DNA from 3 places in the Cytobacillus sp. FSL W7-1323 genome. Region 2 is predicted to be linked to each of the others. Evidence: predicted binding sites of a transcription regulator. Region 2 holds the regulator's gene; each other region holds the start of a gene.
The links. Region 2 encodes CtsR, which represses protease genes until heat stress. Its sites were predicted from a motif close to ATGGTCAATAAAGGTCAAACA; they were not measured.
Positions count from the first base shown of each region.

Region 1: the regulator CtsR is predicted to act here: its motif matches at 2,745-2,765, upstream of clpB (ATP-dependent chaperone ClpB).
Region 3: the regulator CtsR is predicted to act here: its motif matches at 2,363-2,383, upstream of clpP (ATP-dependent Clp endopeptidase proteolytic subunit ClpP).

Region 1 covers NZ_CP151998.1:1,585,789-1,590,109, reverse strand. The annotation lists gene MKX67_RS08210 (YjzD family protein) at 1-51, shown strand, start outside; gene clpB (ATP-dependent chaperone ClpB) at 138-2,732, opposite strand; gene MKX67_RS08200 (YjzC family protein) at 2,842-3,021, opposite strand; gene argF (ornithine carbamoyltransferase) at 3,312-4,265, opposite strand; gene MKX67_RS08190 (carbamoyl phosphate synthase large subunit) at 4,262-4,321, opposite strand, start outside.
Region 2 covers NZ_CP151998.1:101,264-105,584, reverse strand. The annotation lists gene clpC (ATP-dependent protease ATP-binding subunit ClpC) at 1-4, opposite strand, end outside; gene MKX67_RS00550 (protein arginine kinase) at 11-1,090, opposite strand; gene MKX67_RS00545 (UvrB/UvrC motif-containing protein) at 1,093-1,641, opposite strand; gene MKX67_RS00540 (CtsR family transcriptional regulator) at 1,669-2,130, opposite strand; rRNA gene rrf (5S ribosomal RNA) at 2,380-2,496, opposite strand; rRNA gene MKX67_RS00530 (23S ribosomal RNA) at 2,572-4,321, opposite strand, start outside.
Region 3 covers NZ_CP151998.1:3,930,886-3,935,206, reverse strand. The annotation lists gene MKX67_RS20045 (YvcK family protein) at 1-13, shown strand, start outside; gene whiA (DNA-binding protein WhiA) at 41-988, shown strand; gene MKX67_RS20035 (HPr family phosphocarrier protein) at 1,009-1,272, shown strand; gene clpP (ATP-dependent Clp endopeptidase proteolytic subunit ClpP) at 1,673-2,272, opposite strand; tRNA gene MKX67_RS20025 (tRNA-Arg) at 2,561-2,632, shown strand; gene MKX67_RS20020 (hypothetical protein) at 3,074-3,535, opposite strand; gene MKX67_RS20015 (manganese catalase family protein) at 3,644-4,321, opposite strand, start outside.

The DNA of each region.
Region 1 (4,321 bases), 1.5 Mb from region 2:
CTTGCTGCTGTCATTCCTGCAGCACCAGAAGAGAAGGAAGGACTACATTAAGAATGGCAACAAAAGTCATCCAATATGGATGACTTTTGTTTTTTTACTTTCGTTAATATATCCAGTTTATGCTATTTTCTACTGGTTCATGATTGTTTTATGATGAGTTTTGTACTGTCACTAGTGATAGCTACATGTGATTTCGCTTGGATATTTCCCGCAATCATTTCTTTTGCTAATACTGTTTCAATTTCTCTTTGCATGTAACGCTTCAATGGTCTTGCACCGTATATGGGATCAAAAGCCGTTTCTGCAATAAAAGCCTTTGCCTTATCATCTATCGTTAAGTTAATTTGTTGATGAGTTAACCTTTGTTGTAGTTCATGGATTAGTTTTTCAACAATTCCTTTCATCTCTTCTTTACCTAAAGGATGAAATAAAATAACCTCATCTACTCTATTTAAAAACTCTGGCCGGAAATGCGATCGTAACATTTCTAATACTTTATTCCGAGTTTCTTCTATTATATTACCCTTCTCTTTCGCTTCATCGCGTTCAAGCAAAATATGAGATCCTATATTTGATGTCATTATGATGACGGTATTCTTAAAATCAACTGTTCTACCTTGAGAATCAGTAACCCTTCCGTCATCCAACATTTGTAAAAGAATATTGAACACTTCAGGATGTGCTTTCTCTATTTCGTCTAGTAATAGGACGGCATACGGATTCCTGCGAACCGCTTCTGTTAATTGTCCACCTTCTTCATACCCAACATACCCTGGTGGTGCACCAACTAGTCTTGATACCGCATGTTTTTCCATATACTCTGACATATCAATTCTAATGATATGTTCCTCACTATCAAATAAAGATTCCGCTAAAGCCTTTGCCAACTCTGTTTTTCCAACTCCTGTAGGACCTAAGAAAATAAAAGAACCAATCGGCCGTTTCGGGTCTTTTATACCTGCTCTTGCTCTTAAGACCGCATCTGAGACAAGTGTGACGGCATCATTTTGACCGATGACCCTTTTTTGTAGAATCGACTCTAATCGCAATAACTTCTCCCGTTCACTTTCAACTAATTTAGAGACAGGTATACCAGTCCATCTCGATACAATATCAGAAATTTCTTCTTCGGTTACCTCTTCACGTAATAAACGGTTATCATTTTCTTTATTATTCGCCTCTTCTTCTAATTGTTGTAACTCTTTTTCACATGCAGGGATTTTCCCATGTCTTAACTCTGCTGCCTTATTAAGGTCATACTTATTCTCAGCTTCCTCTAGCTCTCTTTTCAAAATTTCTAACTGCTCTCGTTTTGATTGTATCGATTGTATCGCAGCCTTTTCTGTTAACCATTTCGCTCTCATTTCTTTCGCTTGTTCCTTAAAGTTAGTAAGTTCTTCTCTTAGTTTCTCTAACCTACCTTGACTGATTTCATCAGACTCTTTTAGCAGAGCGGCCTCTTCAATTTCAAGCAGCATTACCTTTCTTGTTACTTCGTCAAGCTCCGTAGGCATAGAGTCAATCTCTGTCCGGATCATTGCACATGCCTCATCAATTAAATCAATCGCTTTATCTGGTAAAAAACGATCTGTAATATAACGATCAGATAAAGTAGCTGCTGCAACAATAGCCCTGTCATGAATATTAACCCCATGATGAATTTCAAATCTCTCTTTTAAACCTCTTAAAATAGAGATAGAGTCTTCTACATCAGGTTCTTTTACTAATACTTGTTGAAACCTTCTCTCTAATGCCGGATCTTTTTCTATATACTTTCTATGTTCATCCAATGTTGTTGCGCCAATACAATGTAGCTCACCTCGGGCAAGCATCGGCTTCAACATATTACCAGCGTCCATCGCACCTTCTGTTTTACCAGCTCCAACGATTGTATGTATCTCATCTATAAACAGAAGAATACGACCATCACTCTTTTTAATCTCTGCTAACACTGCTTTTAAGCGTTCCTCAAATTCACCTCTAAATTTAGCACCAGCAATTAACGCACTCATATCTAATGAGAAAATCGTCTTATCTTTCAGTCCCTCTGGTACATCTTTTCTAACAATTCTCTGTGCTAATCCCTCAACAATTGCTGTTTTACCAACACCTGGCTCCCCGATGAGGACAGGATTATTTTTCGTTTTCCTTGAAAGTATGCGAATTACATTACGTATTTCTTGATCTCTGCCAATGACAGGATCTAATTTCCCTGTTTTCACTTCTTCCACTAAATCTCTACCATATTTATGAAGTACTTCATAAGTACCTTCTGGGTTTTGTGATGTCACCTTTTGATTCCCCCTGATCTCTTCAATTGCTTGTTTGATATCCTCCTTTTTCATTAAAAAGAGGTCTGTAACATTCGTCTTTGCCACAATCACTGCCCATAAAACATGTTCAATGGATATATAATTGTCCTGCCATTGCAATCTTAATTCTTCTGCTTTTGACAAGGTTTTTCTTAAATCATTAGTAAGATAAAAAGAATTTAAATCCACACCACTTCCACTAACCCTGGGTTTTCTTTCTAATAAATGTTGCAATGATTGTTTCACATTTCCAATTGTAAAATCACTTCGTCTTAAAATATTTGTAAAAAGATGATCCTCCTGCAAGAAGGAAAGGAATAAGTGCACCGTATCCACCTCTTGGTGACCTTTATTTGTCGCCATCCTTTTGGCAGTCATTAAACCTTCTTGCAAAGAGGTTGTCATTTGATTAATATCCAATCGCAAGTCACACTCCTGACCTTTTTTGACCTTTGTTTTATTATAAAATTATTTCCTACCATATGTAAAGCCATCCACATTTTGGGATGGCATCTGATCGGTTTCATTATTATGGTTTTCTTTGATAAGTCCATAATCGATTATGGTTTGAGTTTTCAGGAAATCGATCACCCGCACGAAGACTTACCACTTGTGGGTTATTCACATTACTGCCAGTTTCTCCAATTTCAATATATTTACCATTATTCGGCGCTTTCTGCCCTGCTCTAAATTGTCGATTTTGTCCCAAAATGAGCACCTCCTTCAAACTTACACTTTTATTATTTCCGCGAGAAGGAGGAATCATAAAGGAAATTGTAGGTATTGTGTTTTACTCAAATCAGATTGCAAGCCTGGCTTTGGCGCTTTTATTGTTGGGTGTACTTTTTAAATCACTCTTACTCCGCAGCTATCTTTGCCCATTTTTCCTCTCAATGGAAGAGCTATACCTTTTTGCTCACCTCAAACTGCCTAAATTCTCTTCTAATGATAAAAAGCACGAACCATTCTAGGAACAGAATAATTCATGCTTCAGGAAACTTATAGTAATTCAGTTAATAAGGCTTTTTGTGCGTGAAGGCGATTGCCTGCTTGTTGGAAAACAGCGGAGTGATCACCGTCAATAACAGACGCCGAGACTTCTTCCCCACGGTGTGCGGGCAAACAGTGAAGGAATAAATAATCTTCTTTTGCACAGGCTACTAGTGACTCGTTCACTTGATAATCATGAAAGACTTGTAAACGCATTTCATTTTCTTCTTCTTGACCCATACTCGTCCAGACGTCCGTATAGATGACATCAGCGCCATCAACCGCCTTTTTCACATCGTTTTCGACGAGAATTTTACTACCTGTCACTTCAGCAAATCCTTGTGCTAAAGCAACCACTTTTTCATCTGGTTCGTAGCCTTTCGGACATGCAATCGTCATATGCATGCCAACTTTTGCTGCTGCAATCATTAATGAGTGAGCTACATTATTGCCATCTCCTACATAAACACAACTGATACCTGCTAATTGTCCTTTTACTTCTTTAATCGTTAACAAGTCTGCTAGTGCTTGACAAGGATGATATTGGTCCGTTAACCCATTAATCACTGGAATAGTAGCATGTGTTGCAAGTTCTTCTATAATATCATGAGAAAATGTACGAATCATAATACCATCAACATAATTAGATAATACTTTTGCTGTATCTGCAATCGTTTCTCCTCTACCGATTTGCATATCATTACTATTTAAATATAGGGCATGACCGCCAAGTTGTAACATACCCGCTTCAAAGGAAACCCTTGTACGTGTAGATGACTTTTCAAAAATCATTCCCAATATTTTGCCCTTCAATGGCTCTTCGGCTTGATGATCCGTTTGCTTCATTTCATATGCCTTTTCGACAAGACCAATGATTTCTTCAGAAGAATAATCAGCTAATGTTAGCATATCCTGTCCTTGTATATCTAACTTTTTACCACATACAGTCGATGTTGTAATCATGATATCGTCACTTCCTTTACATTGTCTTTTTGCCAATCCTCAATTGCTACTGCTTG
Region 2 (4,321 bases):
TCATCTATCATCATCCTCCCAACTCTTGATCTTCCATTTTTAATCTTTCTCGAATAAGAGAAGCTCTACGAATATCCCGTTCAAACGGTCGTAATGGGCCTCCAGCATATTGCTGTAAAAATCCTGGTTGTGTTAAAACCATTAATTCATTTAATATATTTTTTGATATGCCTTGTATATAGTCCATGTCTATTCCAAGGCGAACATCCGATAAACATCTAGCCGCTTCTTTTGATTCAATGATTCGGCTATTAGATAAAATACCATAGGATCTGAAGACTCTATCTTCTAATTGTATGTTAGAGGTTTTCGCTAATGCTTCTCTTGCTGACCTTTCCTGCGAAATTAATTGCTCCACAACACTTTTTAAATCCTCAGCAATATCTTCTTCTGATTTCCCTAATGTGATTTGGTTAGAAACTTGAAAGATATTACCTAATGCTTCGCTACCTTCTCCATAAATTCCTCTAACAACTAATCCAAGTTGGTTAATTGCTGGAATGATTCTATTCATTTGATGAGTTAATACTAATCCTGGTAAATGCATCATGACAGATGCTCTGAGACCTGTACCGACATTCGTTGGGCAACTAGTTAAATACCCTACCTGTTCATCATATGCATAATCAATCTCAGTTTCTAACCAATCATCAATTTGGTTTGCAACTTCTAATGCTTCTGATAATTGGAAGCCTGGAAATAAACACTGTATACGTATATGATCTTCTTCATTCAACATAATGCTAACCTCTTCATTTTCAGTAAGTAGGCAGGCACCATGACTAGCGTTTTCTGCTAAATGAGGACTAATCAAATGTTTTTCCATCAGCACCCTTTTTTGCAATGGTTGTAAATCATCCATTTGCAATAACGAAAAGTCACCATAAGTATCAAAAGTCGATTTTTCCATTCTTGCTTTAATGATCTCTATCACACGTTTAGCTTCATCATGGGAAAAGATTGTTGGAAAATTAACCTGTTTAATATTGCGAGCTAAACGGATTCTAGAACTAAGTACGATATCAGAATCAGGACCTTCTGCACTCATCCAAGAGCTGACAGCCTGATTGATAAACCTTTCTAAAGACAAGTTCATTCCCCTCCCTCTAGATGGTTTTTCATTTCTTTTTCCAATTGACGTATTGCATCTCTTGTCTCTGCTGCTTTCTCAAATTCCTCTTTAGTTATAAGTTCCTTCAAGTTTATTTTTAAATCCTCAATTTGCTTTTTCAAATGGATATCTCCACCCATTCTTGTAGGGATTTTTCCATTATGATTCCAATTACCACTATGAAGCCTTTTAATAATTGGCTTTAACTGTGCTCGGAAAGATTCATAACAGTGGGCACATCCGAATTTCCCGACTTTAACAAATTGAGGAAAGGTCATCGAGCATTGCTCACACTGTACTACCTGCGCTTGTTTATTTAACTGAGCTTGGTTATTTGCATAACTTGTATCTATATTAAATAATCCGCTCAATAGATTATTAATAGAAAATCCAGATCCATTATTTAACATAAACATATCCCCATGTTCTTGGGCACATTTTTCACATAAATGGAACTCAGCCTTTTCGCCATTCATAATTTTTGTAAAATGTAGAGTCGCAGGTCTCTGATTACATTCTTGGCATATCATCTGTTTCACCCCTCCATACTTTACAGCCTACTTATATTTCAATGTATTTAGCATCGCAACAAGCATCCTTGCTCTTAACTCATCCCTATAGGGTAACTCTAAGTAAAGAACTGAACGGTCAATGACACTTAACATAATCTTCGCTTCTCGAGTAGTAATAATCTCTTCTTCAACTAATCTGTTTATAATATTTTCAGCACTATTTTGTGAAATACGATCACGTACAATCCTAATCAATTGATTAATTAAATCAACATAATCATAAGCTTGCACTTTGGTGATTCTTATATAACCACCACCGCCACGTTTACTTTCGACAGCATAGCCTTTTTCAACTGTAAACCGAGTATTTATGACGTAATTTATTTGAGATGGGACACATTGAAATTTATCAGCGATCTCGCTCCGCTTAATTTCAACAATTTCCCTTTCGCTAAGTTCCAAGACTTCTTTAAGATATTTTTCAATAATATCTGATATATTTTTCACCCGGCCTCCCCCTATCTGACTTTGACTATATTTGACATAAATTATACATGATTTGTGTGAAATGTTGCAACGAAGTAGTATTATTAATTTTCCCCTTTTTTTCTAAATCTCAAACGTATGAAATATAGGTTCATTCATTAAATTTATATTATGTTTAGATTGTGTAGATGTTATTTGTCCATTTAAATAAACGAATTCATTATAGCACGACAAAAAAGAGCACATACAAATGATGTGCTCTTTTATCTTGCCCGGCAACGTCCTACTCTCACAAGGGGACAGCCCCTAACTACCATCGGCGCTGAGAAGCTTAACTTCCGTGTTCGGTATGGGAACGGGTGTGACCTTCTCGCTATCGCCACCGGACTATGAAATTGTAAGGGAATCGTTCCCTCAAAACTAGGTAATGTTGAAGAAGATATTTATTGAGTAATCGCCTGTTTGGTTAAGTCCTCGATCGATTAGTATTAGTCAGCTACATGTGTCGCCACACTTACACCTCTAACCTATCAACCTGATCATCTTTCAGGGATCTTACTAGCTTGCGCTATGGGAAATCTCATCTCGAGGGGGGCTTCATGCTTAGATGCTTTCAGCACTTATCCCTTCCGCACATAGCTACCCAGCGATGCCTTTGGCAAGACAACTGGTACACCAGCGGTGCGTCCATCCCGGTCCTCTCGTACTAAGGACAGCTCCTCTCAAATTTCCTGCGCCCACGACGGATAGGGACCGAACTGTCTCACGACGTTCTGAACCCAGCTCGCGTACCGCTTTAATGGGCGAACAGCCCAACCCTTGGGACCGACTACAGCCCCAGGATGCGATGAGCCGACATCGAGGTGCCAAACCTCCCCGTCGATGTGGACTCTTGGGGGAGATAAGCCTGTTATCCCCGGGGTAGCTTTTATCCGTTGAGCGATGGCCCTTCCATGCGGAACCACCGGATCACTAAGCCCGACTTTCGTCCCTGCTCGACTTGTAGGTCTCGCAGTCAAGCTCCCTTGTGCCTTTACACTCTACGAATGATTTCCAACCATTCTGAGGGAACCTTTGGGCGCCTCCGTTACTCTTTAGGAGGCGACCGCCCCAGTCAAACTGCCCACCTGACACTGTCTCCCATCCCGATAAGGGATGTGGGTTAGAATTTCAATACAGCCAGGGTAGTATCCCACCGACGCCTCCACCGAAGCTAGCGCTCCGGCTTCTAAGGCTCCTACCTATCCTGTACAAGCTGTACCAAAATTCAATATCAGGCTACAGTAAAGCTCCACGGGGTCTTTCCGTCCTGTCGCGGGTAACCTGCATCTTCACAGGTACTATAATTTCACCGAGTCTCTCGTTGAGACAGTGCCCAGATCGTTACGCCTTTCGTGCGGGTCGGAACTTACCCGACAAGGAATTTCGCTACCTTAGGACCGTTATAGTTACGGCCGCCGTTTACTGGGGCTTCGATTCAAAGCTTCGCGTGAGCTAACCTCTCCTCTTAACCTTCCAGCACCGGGCAGGCGTCAGCCCCTATACTTCGCCTTGCGGCTTCGCAGAGACCTGTGTTTTTGCTAAACAGTCGCCTGGGCCTATTCACTGCGGCTCATCAAGGCTTTAACACCCTAATGAGCACCCCTTCTCCCGAAGTTACGGGGTCATTTTGCCGAGTTCCTTAACGAGAGTTCTCTCGCTCACCTTAGGATTCTCTCCTCGCCTACCTGTGTCGGTTTGCGGTACGGGCACCTTATTCCTCGCTAGAGGCTTTTCTTGGCAGTGTGGAATCAAGAACTTCGGTACTAAATTTCCCTCGCTATCACAGCTCAAGGTATGTGACCATGGGATTTGCCTCATGGTCCCTCTAACTGCTTAGACGCACATCCAATAGTGCGCTTACCCTATCCTCCTGCGTCCCCCCATCACTCAAACAGAATACGGTGGTACAGGAATATCAACCTGTTGTCCATCGCCTACGCTTTTCAGCCTCGGCTTAGGTCCCGACTAACCCTGAGCGGACGAGCCTTCCTCAGGAAACCTTAGGCATTCGGTGGATGGGATTCTCACCCATCTTTCGCTACTCATACCGGCATTCTCACTTCTAAGCGCTCCACCAGTCCTTACGGTCTAGCTTCAACGCCCTTAGAACGCTCTCCTACCACTGAACATCAACGATGTTCAATCCACAGCTTCGGTGATACGTTTAGCC
Region 3 (4,321 bases), 740 kb from region 2:
AATGAAAAACTAGTATTTGTCTGGTTAGGGGGGAGAAGGTATGTCTTTTGCTTCGGAAACAAAAAAAGAATTAACGAACTTGGAGACAAAGGATTGTTGCGGAAAGGCAGAATTATCCGCTTTGATTCGTATGAACGGATCTCTCTCTTTTTCAAATAAAATGTTAATTGTAGATATTCAAACGGAGAATGCAGCGATTGCCAGAAGAATCTATACGCTGATCAAAAGGAATTATGATGTGCAAGTTGAGCTGCTTGTTCGAAAGAAAATGAGACTTAAGAAAAATAACGTGTATATTGTTAGACTAATGGAGCAAGCACAAAAGATTCTTGATGATCTGCATATTATTAGTGCTGGCTTTCAATTTATCCATGATATCTCAATGGATTTAATTAAAAAGAAATGCTGCAAACGTGCTTATCTAAGAGGGGCTTTTTTAGCAGGGGGATCTGTCAATAACCCTGAAACCTCTTCCTATCATTTAGAAATTGCTTCAATGTATAAGGAGCATAATGACGCCTTGTCAAAATTAATGAATACTTTTGGGTTGAATAGTAAAACATTGGAAAGAAAGAAAGGTTTTATTACCTACTTAAAAGAGGCGGAAAAAATTACAGAATTCCTTAATATTATTGGGGCTCATAGCGCGCTTTTACGATTTGAAGATATCCGCATTGTTAGAGATATGCGAAATTCAGTTAATCGCTTGGTCAATTGTGAAACAGCCAATTTAAATAAAACAATTGGTGCTGCCTTAAGACAAGTTGAAAACATAAGATATATTGAGAGTACCGTTGGACTAAAGGTGTTACCAGAGAAATTACGCGAAATTGCTGAATTGCGTGTTACGTATCAAGATGTGACTTTAAAGGAACTTGGAGAAATGGTCTCTGGTGGCACGATAAGCAAATCGGGTATCAATCATCGCCTAAGAAAAATTGATGAAATTGCAGAAAAAATTAAAACAGGGCAATGGAAGGAATCTTAAAGTTTTTTGGAGGTTAGGACATGGTAGAAAGACAAGTGGAAGTCAAAATTAAATCAGGCTTACAGGCGCGCCCTGCTGCAAAGTTAGTGCAGGAAGCCAATCGCTTCACAGCAGATCTCTTTATCGAAAAAGGCGGAAAAAAAGTAAATGCCAAAAGTATCATGGGATTAATGAGCCTATCTCTAAGTGCTGGTTCCACCGTAACCCTCCTCGCTGAAGGCAGCGATGAAACCGAAGCCTTAAATAAACTGACTGCACTCCTACAAGAGGACATTGTTTCATAATCTGTATAATACACGAATAACCTGCGCACCCCCATTGCTAGATGCTTCTACCAATGGGGGTGCGTTTCATTGTCCTCAACCAACTTGCATCGATATGATAGGGGCAAGTGGTTTGGTTGAGATGGAAAAACACAAAGAAGCCGGAGCAAAGAGGAATTGTGCAGCTAACTAGATAGAAAATCACAAAAGAAGACCGAACAGATCAATTTTTCCTCATATATCGGTTACGATTGCCACTCAAAACTAATGCGAAATTGCCACTCTACAAATCACCCTATTTCTACTTTTTTTATCTCACCGTTTTTCGTTCACCTCCCAGTCGATCTAACAACCATTAATTCATAGCAAACAAAAAGCCATCAGCAAATGAAATGCTGATGGCTTTTGTTATTTGTGATGCTTATTTTTTCTCTTCTGGTGTATTGTTTGTAATGATTTTGTCGATAAGACCATATTCTAGTGCTCTTTCTGCAGTCATGAAGTTATCACGATCTGTGTCTTTAGAAATAACATCTAAAGGTTGACCAGTGCGTTCAGCTAGAATTTGGTTCAATTTTTCACGTAAGAATAGGATGCGTTTAGCAGCAATCTCGATTTCAGTTGCTTGCCCTTGAGCGCCACCTAGTGGTTGGTGAATCATGACTTCACTGTTTGGAAGCGCAAAACGTTTCCCTTTTTCACCAGCTGCTAGTAAGAATGCACCCATTGATGCAGCCATACCAGTACAGATTGTTGAAACATTTGGTTTGATGTATTGCATCGTATCATAGATAGCCATACCAGCAGTGATACTTCCACCTGGGCTATTAATATAAAGCGTGATGTCCTTTTCAGGATTATCTGCTTCTAAGAATAATAGCTGAGCCACGATTGAGTTTGCCACATTATCGTCAATCGCACTGCCTAACATGATAATGCGATCTTTTAATAGGCGAGAGTAAATGTCATAAGCGCGTTCCCCTCGGTTTGTTTGTTCGATTACTGTAGGGATTAAGTTCATTTCCAATTCCTCCTTTAAAGGTCAAAAAAGTTTTGGAAAGGTATTTTATACCTCGCCATTGGTAAATGTATGTAGTTTCATCATACATGGTTGGTCAATTAAGGTCAAACGAATCGCTTGATTATTTCAAGAGAATTATTCGACATTTTTTTCTAAGTTGATTTCCTCGTATCCATGATACCCACATATTTTTGCTTTTAAACAACGAATGCTTGCATATAAAGGGTTTTTCCCATATAATTAATATTCGTAACACCAAGAAAAACGTGTTCCTACATAATAAAAAATGCCCTCGTGGTGCAACGGATAGCACGTAAGATTCCGGTTCTTAAAATGGGGGTTCGATTCCCTCCGAGGGCGCTACATGTTTAAAATATAAGAAATGATGGGAGATTTTTAATTTTAGTTCGACTTTTGTCCGACGAAGTTAAAAATCTCCTATTTTATTTACCCTAATCGGAAGTTCATAAATCGATTATCCCTTAATTATTCTTAATATTCCTACATATAGATTATCGCTAATGCTTAAAAGAAGGTTAGTTTTAATATTTGAGGTGAAAAAAAGATAATTGAAGGAAAGGAAAGTTTAAGAGTCATTACAATATGTTTTCTAGAAGTCACCAATCTCAGGAGCAATTCTCAAAGTTAAAGAATGAAGTTATACATAAGCTAACTACCAGAAAAAAGATGGTCAAAAGGGAAAGAGCCCCATGGCATGTTTATCTAAATAAAATACAATCATGTAATAACTAATTATTTAAGCTACGATGAAAAAGTGTGCAATAGCCTTATACTAAATCCTTAATTTTCCATTGGTTCTACCTCAATGTATTTTTGGAAGCCATAATTCAAAAGAGCAAGGAAATAGTAAAGGATAAGTATTCCAGTTCGTGTGAATTTTTTGAGTTTAAAGTGCCCAATCTTTTCGAAAAGAGGAGTTAAGAGATAGGCAAAAATAACATCCATAATTAAATTAATAGTAGCATATAAGGGGAATTTGCCATAAGTAAAGTGAAACACCCATAAATTTATCGTGAAGAATGGTCCTAAAATAAATGCTAATGCATCAAATAACATAAATTTATAACCACCTTTTACTTTCCACCAATTAAATATTGGACTTAACATTTCGACAATGAGTAAAAGAAGTGAGCAAAATAATGTCACTGGTAAAAATCTTTTAAACGAATTTTTAGGTAGAAAAATAATAACGATTGCCCATAATACAATTGCATTAAATATTCTAAAAAAATTAGCAAGCATTCACTTCACCTCTATTTTCCTTTAGATTATGTGGGTGTTAACTAATTTATACAGGTTTAGTGTTTTGAACGAAATTATCGAAAACAAATAAATAGAGCCTAAAAGGCCCTAATTATCTAAATCATATAAACCTGGTGCATGTTCATTTGGCATATCCGGCATTGTTGGCACGGGAAACCCTTTAGGTGGTTCAGTCACTGAAAGGTCCCCACCATTTCTACTAGGTGTTGTTCCAGTGAATACTTCCCCAATAAGTGTATCATCTAAACGGAAATTAAATTGAGCGTTGTGAAAGCCCATATCAACATATTTCTTACATTCAGGATATTTATTCAAGTCGTAGTTAGGAACAGGGAAGACTTTTCCCCAATCAACTCCTAATGTTTCTAATGCCTTTGCAAAAGCATTTTGATGCGAATTATCTCTAACCATAAGAAAAGCTACTGTTTCTCTTAGAGTTTTATTACTGCTCATCTCATAAATTCTTGATTTTTGAAGTACACCAGTTGATTCTAAAGAAACATTATTGATTAAATTTGCTACTAAGTTACCGTGGTCATAAACCCAGGAACCATTCCAAGGGTTACCTCCTGCATCAACTGGTAAGGATGCTTTAGCACCTATAATGAAATGATGGGGATTTGCGCCATCTTGAATAACATCATCTAACGGAGCATTATCAAATGCTTGGTTACCTGGGCTAGAACCACCAGCACCATTTAAAAGTTGATTTATTGTCGATTGTACTAATTCTATATGACTAAGCTCTTCTATAAATACCCCTCT